DNA from 2 places in the Kitasatospora sp. NPDC001540 genome. Region 2 is predicted to be linked to the other one. Evidence: riboswitches for the same ligand, from Rfam matches in the RefSeq annotation. Region 2 holds a riboswitch; the other holds the start of a gene.
The links. Region 2 has a riboswitch for S-adenosylmethionine ahead of thrC (threonine synthase). Riboswitches for the same ligand answer to the same signal wherever they lie in the genome.
Positions count from the first base shown of each region.

Region 1: it holds a riboswitch for S-adenosylmethionine, as region 2 does, so the genes downstream of both, ACFY00_RS01440 (aminotransferase class V-fold PLP-dependent enzyme) here and thrC (threonine synthase) in region 2, are expected to answer to the same signal.

Region 1 covers NZ_JBIAVO010000001.1:316,227-321,534, forward strand. The annotation lists gene ACFY00_RS01430 (hypothetical protein) at 1-232, shown strand, start outside; gene trpD (anthranilate phosphoribosyltransferase) at 361-1,434, shown strand; SAM riboswitch class IV at 1,750-1,867, shown strand; gene ACFY00_RS01440 (aminotransferase class V-fold PLP-dependent enzyme) at 1,915-3,279, shown strand; gene ACFY00_RS01445 (Lrp/AsnC ligand binding domain-containing protein) at 3,283-3,564, opposite strand; gene ACFY00_RS01450 (rhomboid family intramembrane serine protease) at 3,561-4,364, opposite strand; gene ACFY00_RS01455 (hypothetical protein) at 4,516-4,782, shown strand; gene ACFY00_RS01460 (NYN domain-containing protein) at 4,964-5,308, shown strand, end outside.
Region 2 covers NZ_JBIAVO010000006.1:70,411-75,718, reverse strand. The annotation lists gene ACFY00_RS10285 (cold-shock protein) at 1-44, opposite strand, end outside; gene ACFY00_RS10280 (ubiquitin-like small modifier protein 1) at 606-884, opposite strand; gene thrC (threonine synthase) at 943-2,223, opposite strand; SAM riboswitch class I at 2,241-2,367, opposite strand; gene ACFY00_RS10270 (glucosyl-3-phosphoglycerate synthase) at 2,505-3,515, shown strand; gene ACFY00_RS10265 (trehalose-6-phosphate synthase) at 3,598-5,064, shown strand; gene otsB (trehalose-phosphatase) at 5,213-5,308, opposite strand, start outside.

The DNA of each region.
Region 1 (5,308 bases), on a different contig from region 2:
CGGCGAGGCCGTCCCGGCCGGCGGGCTCGGCCTGACCCGGCAGCTGAAGGACGAGATCTACGGCTGCCCGCCGGTCCTGGTCGTGATCGGCCGCCCGCAGGACTCCTGGCTCGCCGCCTGGAGCCGGGCCGACGCCGCCATCTCGCACCCCGTCGACCCGGTCGCCCTCGCCGACGCCGCGACCGCGCTGCTGCGGGCCCGGCTCGCCCGGCGCGCACCCGCGGGGCGCTGACCCGCCGACCCTCCCGCCGCAGCGTCTCAACTGGAGAGAAGGGGACGGCAACCCCGGGCGGCCGTCCCCGCTCGCTCGATAGGCTGACGTCCATTCCTCTGGGACGTAGACGAGAGCTGGAGTCGGCCATGGTGAACGCGCACTCTGCGAACGGCGGTAGCGACCCCGCGCAGGTGGTCCGCACCTGGCCGGACCTGCTGAGCTCGCTGCTGCAGGGCAACGACCTCGCCCAGGCCGACACCGCCTGGGCGATGGACCGGATCATGAACGGCGAGGCCAGCCCCGTCCAGGTGGCCGGGTTCCTGGTCGCCATGCGCGGCAAGGGCGAGACGGTCGAGGAGATCGCCGGCCTGGTCGAGACGATGTACGCGCACGCCCTGCCGCTGGACATCCCCGGCCCGGCGGTCGACATCGTCGGCACCGGCGGCGACCGGGCCAGGACCGTCAACATCTCCACCATGTCCGCGGTGGTCGCCGCCGCGGCCGGGGCGAAGGTCGTCAAGCACGGCAACCGGGCCTCCTCCTCGGCCTCCGGCTCCTCGGACGTGCTCGGCCGGCTCGGGGTCAACCTGGAACTCTCCGCGGAGCGGGTCGCGGCGGTGGCCGAGGAGGTCGGCCTGACCTTCTGCTTCGCCGCGAAGTTCCACCCCTCGATGCGCCACACCGCCCAGGCGCGCGCCGAGCTGGCCGTCCCCACGGTCTTCAACATCCTCGGCCCGCTCACCAACCCGGCCAAGGTCACCTCGCACGCCATCGGCTGCTTCGACACCCGCCTCGCCGGGCTGATCGCCGGGGTCCTGGCCCGGCGCGGCGCCCAGGGGCTGGTCTTCCGGGGTGACGACGGGCTCGACGAGTTGACCGTCACCACCACCTCGAACGTGTGGGTCATCCGGGACGGCGGGGTCACCGAGACCCGGTTCGACCCGCGCGAGGTCGGCATCGAGCTGGTCGGGATCGAGGCGCTGCGCGGCGCCGACCCCGAGTACAACGCGGAGGTCGCCCGCCGGGTGCTGGGCGGCGAGCGCGGGGCGGTGCGGGACGCCGTCCTGCTCAACAGCGCGGCCGCGCTGGTCGCGCTGGAGCTGACGGACGCGCCGCTCACCGAGCAGATCGCGGCGGCGATGGTGCGGACGGCGGCGGCGATCGACTCCGGCGCGGCGGGGGCGCTGCTGAAGCGCTGGGCGGAGGCCACGCACGCGTAGCGGCGCAGGTACCTTCAGGGGCCCGGGGAGAACGGCGAGGCGCGACATCAGGGGCCCGGGGAACGGCGAGCTCGGGGCTGCTGGCGGTGCACTGCCGGTGCGTGCGGTGGCTTCGGGTTCTGTTACTGCGGCCCGAAGCGGCGCGGACCTCCGATGGGCTCCGGCCGCCAGCAGCACGGACTCGCCGTTCCCCGAGCCCCTGATGGGGCTCTGCCGTTCCCCGAGCCCCTGATGGTGCGTGCTCGTCTGCCGAAGGGTGTTCCGGGATGTGGACGGGGGTTGAGACGGGGCGGGGTTCGTGTAATCTCTTCGCCAGGTCATGAGTGACAGCGCGAAGCCCCAGCTGGCTGTCCGGCAACCCTCCGTCCGTGGCGGGGTGCCCTGGGTGAGGACCGGGCTGCGCGGCGACAGGTCCGCGTGGCAAGCGCGGACTTCCGGTGTCGCACCTCCGGGGTCCTGACCCCGTGGAGGAGTGCACCCATGTCCGTTGCCACCGAGATCTGCGAGCCGCTGGCCGTGCTGGGCGGGGACGTCGAGGTTCCGCTGGCGTCCGGGGAGAAGGTCGGGTACGCGGCGCTGGACTACGCGGCGAGTGCCCCGGCGCTGAAGCGGGTGTGGGACGACGTCGCGGCGTACGCGCCGTACTACGGGTCGGTGCACCGCGGGGCCGGGTACCTGTCGCAGCTGTCGACCGACCTGTTCGAGCAGAGCCGGCGGACCGTCGCCGGGTTCCTGGACCTGCGCGACGGCGACCAGGTGGTGTTCACCCGGGCGACCACCGACTCGCTGAACCTGCTGGCGGGGGCGCTCCCGGCCGGGACCGAGGTCTTCGCGTTCGAGACCGAGCACCACGCCTCGCTGCTGCCGTGGCGCCGCGAGGGCCTGACGGTGCGCTACCTGCGGGCGCCGCGTTCGCACGCGGAGGCGGTGTCGGCGCTGGAGGAGGCGCTGCTGGGCGCGGCCGAGGGGCCGAAGCTGTTCTGCGTGACCGGCGCGTCGAACGTCACCGGCGAGCTGTGGCCGGTCAAGGAGCTGACCGCGGTCGCCCACCGCCACGGCGCCCGGGTGGTGCTGGACGCGGCCCAGCTGGCGCCCCACCACCGGGTCTCGGTGCGGGAGTTGGACGTCGACTGGGTGGCGTTCTCCGGCCACAAGCTGTACGCGCCGTTCGGCGCCGGGGTGCTGGCGGGCCGCTCGGACTGGCTGGACGCGGCCGAGCCGTACCTGGCCGGCGGCGGGGCGAGCCGGACGGTGGCCCGCGAGCTGGACGGCTCGGTCGCGGTGGAATGGCACACCGGCCCGGCCCGGCACGAGGCCGGTTCGCCGAACGTGATCGGCGCGTACGCGATCGCCTCGGCCTGCCGGGCGCTGGACGAGGCGGGCTTCGAGGCGCTGGAGGCCCGGGAGCGGGCGCTGGTGGCGAAGCTGACCGAGGGCCTGGCGGCGATCCCCGAGGTGCGGGTGCTGAGCCTGTTCGGCGAGGGCTCGGACCGGGTCGGCGTGGTGTCCTTCGTGGTGCGCGGCTGGAACAGCTCGCACTTCTCGGCCGCGCTGTCCGCCGAGTACGGCATCGGGGTGCGGGACGGGCTGTTCTGCGCGCACCCGCTGGTGCGGACCCTGCTGGGCGGGGAGGAGGCCGCTCCCAGCGAGTGCGGGGCGCCGGAGCCGTCGCTGCCGGGGGAGCGCAGTCTGAACGCGATCCGGGTCAGCTTCGGCGCCGGGACCCCCGTCGAGCACCTGGACCGGTTCCTCACCGCGGTGCGGGAGCTGGTCAGCGACGGCGCGAAGTGGAGCTACCGCAACGAGGGCGGCCGCTGCGTCGCCGACACCCGGCAGCAGGGCTGAGGCTCAGCCGTCCAGGCCGAGCGAGAACGCGGCCTCCAGGTCGTGCTGCGAGTAGGTGCGGAAGGCGATGTGGGTCTCGGTGTTGGTGACGCCCGGGACCTTGTTGACGCGGCCGGGGATCACCTCGGCCAGGTCCTCGTGGTTGCGCACCCGGACCATCGCGACCAGGTCGTAGGTGCCGGTGACGGAGTAGACCTCGCTGACGCCCTCGATCGCGGCGATCGCCTCGGCGATCTCGGGGATCCGGTCGACGTCGGTGTTGATGAGGACGATCGCGGTGATCACTGGGCGACTCCTGTTCGAGAAGGTCCGCCCAGGGTATCGCCCGACGGACGGGCGGCCCACGCGAACAACCAGCCCGTCACGAAGCCGATCACGTGCACCAGGTAGGCCACCCCGTCGCCGCCGGAGGTGACCGACCAGAACTGCAGGACGAACCACAGGCCGAGCACCAGCCAGGCCGGGAAGCGCAGCGGCAGGAACAGCAGCAGCGGCACCAGCGCGGTCACCCGGCCCCTCGGGTACAGCCGCAGGTACGCGCCCAGCACCCCGGCGATCGCGCCGGACGCGCCGACCAGCGCCCGCACCGCGTCCGGGGTGCCCGCCTCGGCCAGCGCGTAGCCGTAGGTGGCCAGGCAGCCGATCCCCAGGTAGCCGATCAGGAAGCGGACCCGGCCCAGCCGGGCCTCCACGGCCGGGCCGAAGACGAACAGGAACAGCAGGTTGCCGATCAGGTGCAGCCAGCCCGCGTGGACGAACAGCGCGGTCAGCACCGAGAGTTCGGGGATCTTGCCGGGGGTGGCCGGAAGCACGCAGCCGGGCGCCGCCGGGGGGAGCACCGACAGCTGGGCGGCCGTCAGGGGGCGGCCGCCCAGCAACTCGGTCGGGACGGCGCCCCAGCGGTGCTCGTAGCGCTGCTCGGCGCAGGCGCGGGCGTCGCCGCTGCCGTACAGCGGGTTCAGGCCGGCCGGGCCGACCAGCATGACCAGGGCGGCCAGCGCGATCAACAGGTACGTGGCGACCGGGGTGCCGGTGGCCCGCTCGGCCGCCGGCGAACCGGCCCGGGCGGGGGCGGAGAGCACCATGCCGGTCAGCATTCCTCGGGGGCGCACCCGCGACACCGGGCGCTGCTCCGGCCGGGTGAGCGTCCGGGCTGTGGACCGGTGATCCGTCCGTGCGGCGGCAGGCAATAGGCTGGAGGCCCGGAACCGGGACCAGCCGAGAGGGACCAGACTGATGAGCATTGCCGCGCCGACCGCCGAGACCCGCTGGCGCTGCACCCTGTGCGGCAACCTGACCCGGTTCGACGTCACCCGTTCGTCCCGGGTGACCGACTTCCTGCACTTCGACCTCTCGGGCGAGTCCAAGGTCGAGGAGACCCAGGTGCTGTCCGAGACCATCGAGTCGGTGCGCTGCCGCTGGTGCAACGCCGTCGACCAGGTCGAGCTGGTGGCCCGTCCGGGCGCCGAGGAGCCCGCGGAGGGCGACGCCCCGCAGGGCTGAGGCCGTACCCGACCGCCCCGCGCCCCCGTCCGCCCCGGACGGGGGCGCGGGGCGGACTCGTCGGCGGGGTGCTGTCGGTGCGGCACGGTAGACGGGACAATTGCAGCAGCGGCGGACCCCAGCGCCCCGCCCGGCACCCGCCGGGAGGGCCCCGCCCGGACCAGGATCGGAGCCGAGGACAGTGGCGGAGGCAGCGAACGCGCCCGCGGGCACGGACGGGACCGCGCCCGCCCCGGCCCCGGACGTGCCGGGCGATCCGGAGACGACCGGCCGCCCCCTGCCCGAGGGCGTGCGCCGACGGGTGGTCGGCATCGCCTCGGACGCGCTCGGCGGCATCGCGCCGGGCGAACTGCCCGCCTCGCTGCGCCCGTACGCCAAGTTCACCCCCGCCCGGCGGGCCAAGTACGCGGCGACCGCGCTGGCCGCCGCGCTGGAGTCCGACCCGGCGTTCCGGGTCCGGATAGCCGAGCGGCTGCGGCTGGGCCAGCCCGACCTGGTGCAGGCGCTGGAGGCGGGCACCGTCCCG
Region 2 (5,308 bases):
TAGCCCTTCTCGGCGTTGAACCACTTGACGGTGCCCTGAGCCATTCCGAACTCCCCTTGTGCTGTGCTGGCCCTTCAGAGATCCGCGGGACGCGGACCCGGAGGTCTGGAAGGCCGGCCTGGGGACTCCCCCCCGTACGGCGCAGCCTCTGTCGCGGCTGAATGTATCCGGATATGCGCCCTGTGCAACAGGCCCAATTTCCGGGGAAAGCCCGGGCTACGCAGGGGATATGACGGGGCGAAAGGAACATCGGTCGACAATTGCCACCGGACATAACGGACGCGTCACCGCAAAACGCCGGAACAATTCTGACGGCGGCCTGACAGAACGGGCGGCAAGCTGTCCGGCGCGTGTCTCAGCGCGCGGGACGGAACGGGTCCCGCACGGGCGGGGCGCGGCGCGGAAATCGATGATTGAACCGGGCCGCAGCGGGGAAACGGCCCTGACCGGCACTCTACTCCCCGCCGTCGGGCGGAATTCCGGCGCCCCGCCCGGCGGGAAAACCGCAGGTGCCGGGCCATTGCCCCCGGCGTACGCACGAAGCCGCCGTCCGGTCCGGAAAATTGAATTCCGAACCAAACGGCGGCCGCGGGAATGCGGGGCGGTCAGCAGCCGCCGGCCACCGCCGGAATGATCGACACCGAGGCGCCGTCCTTGACCTCGGTCTCCAGGCCGTCGGCGAAGCGCACGTCGTCGTCGTTCACGTACACGTTCACGAAGCGGCGCAGCTTGCCGGTGTCGTCCAGCAGGCGGGCGGCGATGCCGGGGTGGTTCGCCTCCAGGTCCGCGACCACGGCGGACAGGGTGGCGCCCTCGGCGGTCACCTCGGCGGCGCCGCCGGTGTAGGTGCGCAGGATGGTCGGGATGCGGACGGTGGCGCTCATGCGGTGCTCCTCGGGGCGTGGGGGTGTCCTACGGCGGGGTGTCCTGCGGCTGGGTCTGTCAGGCGGTGGCGAGGCCGGCGGCGCGGAAGGACTCCAGCGTCGGACGGATCACCGCGGTCATGCCGGCGTCGGCGACCGCGTCGAGGGTCTTGAGGCCGTCGCCGGTGTTGATCGCGACGGTCTCCTTGGACGGGTCCAGCAGGCCGTTCTCGACCAGCTTCTTCAGCACGCCCACGGTGACGCCGCCCGCGGTCTCGGCGAAGATGCCCTCGGTGCGGGCGAGCAGCTTGATCGCCTCGACCACCTCGGCGTCGGTGACGTCCTCGACCGCGCCGCCCGTGCGGCGGGCGATGTCCAGCACGTACGGGCCGTCGGCCGGGTTGCCGATCGCCAGCGACTTGGCGATGGTGTCCGGCTTGACCGGCTTGATCACGTCGCGCCCGGCCTTGAACGCGGCCGAGACCGGGGAGCAGCCCTCGGCCTGGGCGCCGAAGATCCTGTACGGCTTGTCCTCGACCAGGCCGAGCTTGATCAGCTCCTGCAGGCCCTTGTCGATCTTGGTGAGCTGGGAGCCGGAGGCGATCGGGATGACGATCTGGTCGGGCAGCCGCCAGCCGAGCTGCTCGCAGATCTCGAACGCCAGGGTCTTGGAGCCCTCGCCGTAGTACGGGCGCAGGTTGACGTTCACGAAGCCCCAGCCCTCGCCGGCCGGGTCGCCGATCAGCTCGGAGCAGAAGCGGTTCACGTCGTCGTAGTTGCCGTCGATGCCGACCAGCTCGCCGCCGTACACCCCGGCCATCACGACCTTGCCCTGCTCCAGGTCGTGCGGGATGAACACGCAGGACTTGAAGCCGGCCCGGGCGGCCGCGGCGCCCACCGCACCGGCCAGGTTGCCGGTGGAGGAGCAGGAGAGGGTGGTGAACTCGAAGGCGCGGGCTGCCTCGATCGCGCAGGCCACCACCCGGTCCTTGAAGGAGTGGGTCGGGTTGCCCGAGTCGTCCTTGACGTACAGCTGGCCGGTGAAGCCCAGCTCGCGGCCCAGGTTGTCGGCCTTGACCAGCGGGGTCCACCCCGGGTTCAGGTTCGGCTTGCCCGCCACGTCGGCCGGGACGGGCAGCAGCGGGGCGTAGCGCCAGATCGACGCCGGACCGGCCTCGATCCGCTTGCGCAGCTCCTCGGCGTCGTAGCCCGCGTAGTCGTACGCGATCTCCAGCGGGCCGAAGCATTCCGAGCAGGCGAAGTCCGGCCCGAGCGGGGAGCGCGCACCGCACTCGCGACAGGACAGCGCGGTCGCGGGACCGAGGTCGACGGCGGTGGGTGCGGCGGTGTCAACAGCCATGGTGGCGAGGCCCTTTCTCCTCATCTTCCCCGGATCGCGGTTGCGCCGGGACGGAATTGGCACCTGTCCCGCCGGGCCTGCAGGCCGCGCGGGAGGGTTGCCGGGACTTCAACGGGCCGTTCCCTCAGTCCCTCTGGATGAGCTCTGTGAAGTTGTGGTCGTACGCTGCGAGCGGCCCCCGCGTGCGAAGGCACGGTCGCAGTACGAAGACTGTATCCGAAGGCCCGGTCGGACAGACCCCCGCGTCCGACACCCGAGACGAACGAGACAGGGAGCGAGACTTGCCGGAGCAGCCCGAGCCCGCGGCACTGCCGGAGGTCGCCGACTGGCTGCGGCGCCGGTCCTGGACGGCCGCCGACCGTCCGCTCGACCTGCTGCTGGCCGCCAAGCGCGCCGCCGGGGCGGCCGGGACGGTCAGCGTGGTGCTGCCCGCGCTGGACGAGGAGTCCACCGTCGGCGAGATCGTCACCGCGATCCGCACCGAGCTGGTCGAACGCGTCCCGCTGGTGGACGAGCTGGTGGTGGTCGACTCCGGCTCGCAGGACGGCACCGCCGCCGCCGCGGCCGCCGCCGGGGCCCGGGTCGTGCACCGGGACGCGATCCTGCCCCGGCTGCCCGCCGAACCCGGCAAGGGCGAGGTGCTGTGGCGCTCGCTGCTCGTCACCAGCGGCGCGATCGTCTGCTTCGTCGACGCCGACCTGCGCGCGTTCGACCCCGCCCTGGTCTCCGGCACCATCGGCCCGCTGCTCACCGACCCGGCCCTGCACCTGGTCAAGGCCATGTACGACCGCCCCTTCGAGGACGGCGGCGCCGTCGTCCCGGCGGGCGGCGGCCGGGTCACCGAACTCGTCGCCCGCCCCCTGCTCAACCTGCACTGGCCCCAGCTCGCGGGCTTCGTCCAGCCCCTCGGCGGCGAGTACGCGGCCCGCCGCACCCTGCTGGAACGGCTGCCCTTCCCGACCGGCTACGGCGTGGAGCTCGGCCTGCTGGTGGACGCCCTGGAACTCGTCGGCCTGGACGCGCTGGCCCAGGTCGACGTCGGCGTCCGGCATCACCGGCACCAGGACGGCCAGGCCCTCGGCCGGATGGCCGCCACCATCTACCGCACCGCCCTGGAACGCCTGGACCGCGCCCACCGCCTCAAGGCCGACCCCGACCTGGTCCGCCCGCTGCTCACCCAGTACACCCGCACCCCCGAGGGCTTCGCCCCCCGCACCCACCCCGTCCCCGCCACCGAACGCCCCCCGATGGCCACCGTCCCCGAGTACCGCGCCCGCCGAACGGCTCCGTGACCGGCGGCTGACCCCGAGAGTTCACCCGCCGCGGGCCGCGCCGAGTGGTTTGGTCGGCTGATCGCACGGCAAGGTTGGCTGTATGGCCGATCACGTGTCCGAACGCCCCCAGCAGTCCGGAGCCGCCCCGATCCTGGTGGCCTCCAACCGCGGTCCGGTGTCCTTCCGCACGGAGGACGACGGCACGCTGACCCTCCGCAGAGGCGGCGGCGGCCTGGTCTCCGGGCTCTCCGCGATCGACGACCCGAACGCGGTCTGGGTCTGCGCCGCGCTCTCCGACGCCGACCGCACCGCCGCCCGGCAGGCCCCCGACGGACGCCTCGACCGGGCCGGGCACGACGTCGGCGGACAGGCCGTCCGAATGCTGGACATCGACCCGGAGACCTTCGCCCGCGCCTACAACGGCGTCGCCAACTCCACGCTCTGGTTCGTCCACCACCTGCTCTACCGGACGCCCGTGCAGCCCGCCTTCGACGCCGACTTCCGCACCGAATGGGCCGCCTACCGCGCCTACAACGCCGCCTTCGCCGAGGCCCTCGCCGCCGAGGCCGCCCCCGGCGCCGCCGTCCTGGTGCAGGACTACCACCTCTCGCTGGCCCCCGCCCTGCTCCGCGAACTCCGCCCCGACCTGCGGATCGGCCACTTCTCGCACACCCCGTGGGCCCCGCCGGACTACTACCGGCTGCTGCCCGACGACGTCGCCGCCGCCGTCCTCGAAGGCATCCTCGGCGCCGACCGGGCCGCCTTCCTCACCCGCCGCTGGGCCCTCGCCTTCGCCGACTGCTGCGAGGCCGTCCTCGGCGCGGAGGTCGACCGCTCCGCCCTGACCGTCACCCACGACGGCCGCACCACCCGCCTCGGCGTGCACGGCCTCGGCGCCGACGCCGAGTTCCTGCGCGAACGCGCCCACCGCCCCGACGTCGACGAGCGCCTCGCCGCCCTGCGCGAAGCCGTCGGCGACCGCCGCACCATCGTCCGGGTCGACCGCACCGAACTCAGCAAGAACATCGTCCGCGGCCTGCTCGCCTACCGGCACCTGCTGCGCACCCGCCCCGAATGGCTCGGCAAGGTCGTCCACATCGCCTTCGCCTACCCCTCCCGCACCGACCTCGCCGAGTACCGCGACTACACCGCCGCCGTGCGGCGGATCGCCGAGGAGATCAACACCGAGTTCGGCACCGCCGACTGGCAGCCGCTCATCCTGCACGTCAACGACGACTTCCCGCGCTCCCTCGCCGCCTACCGGCTCGCCGACGTCGCCCTGGTCAACCCGATCCGCGACGGCATGAACCTGGTCGCCAAGGAGGTCCCCGTCGTCTCCGACCACGGCTGCGCCCTCGTCCTCTCCCGCGAGGCCGGCGCGTACGAGGAACTCGCCGACGACGCGATCACCGTCAACCCGTACGACGTCATCGCCACCGCCGACGCCCTCGCCGAGGCCCTCGCCATGCCCCCCGCCGAACGCGCCGACCGCACCAAGCGCCTCGCCGCGGCGGCGACCGCCCTCCCGCCCCAGCAGTGGTTCCTGGACCAGCTCGACGCACTCTGAAAGCCGGGGGCGCGGGGAACTGCGCGCCCCCACGTGAACGCCGGCAAGATCGCGACGCAGGACGATGCCCTGCACCATCCAGCGATCCTGCCGGCGCGCGACTCCGCTGCGCGCGGTTCCCCGTTCCCCCGCGCCCCCGGCCTCTCTCTCAGCCCCGCAGCAGCTCCGTCAGCCCGTTCAGCAGGTCGACCACCCCCGCCGGCCCCGCGACCACCAGGTCCGCGCGTTCGGCGAGTTCCGCGAC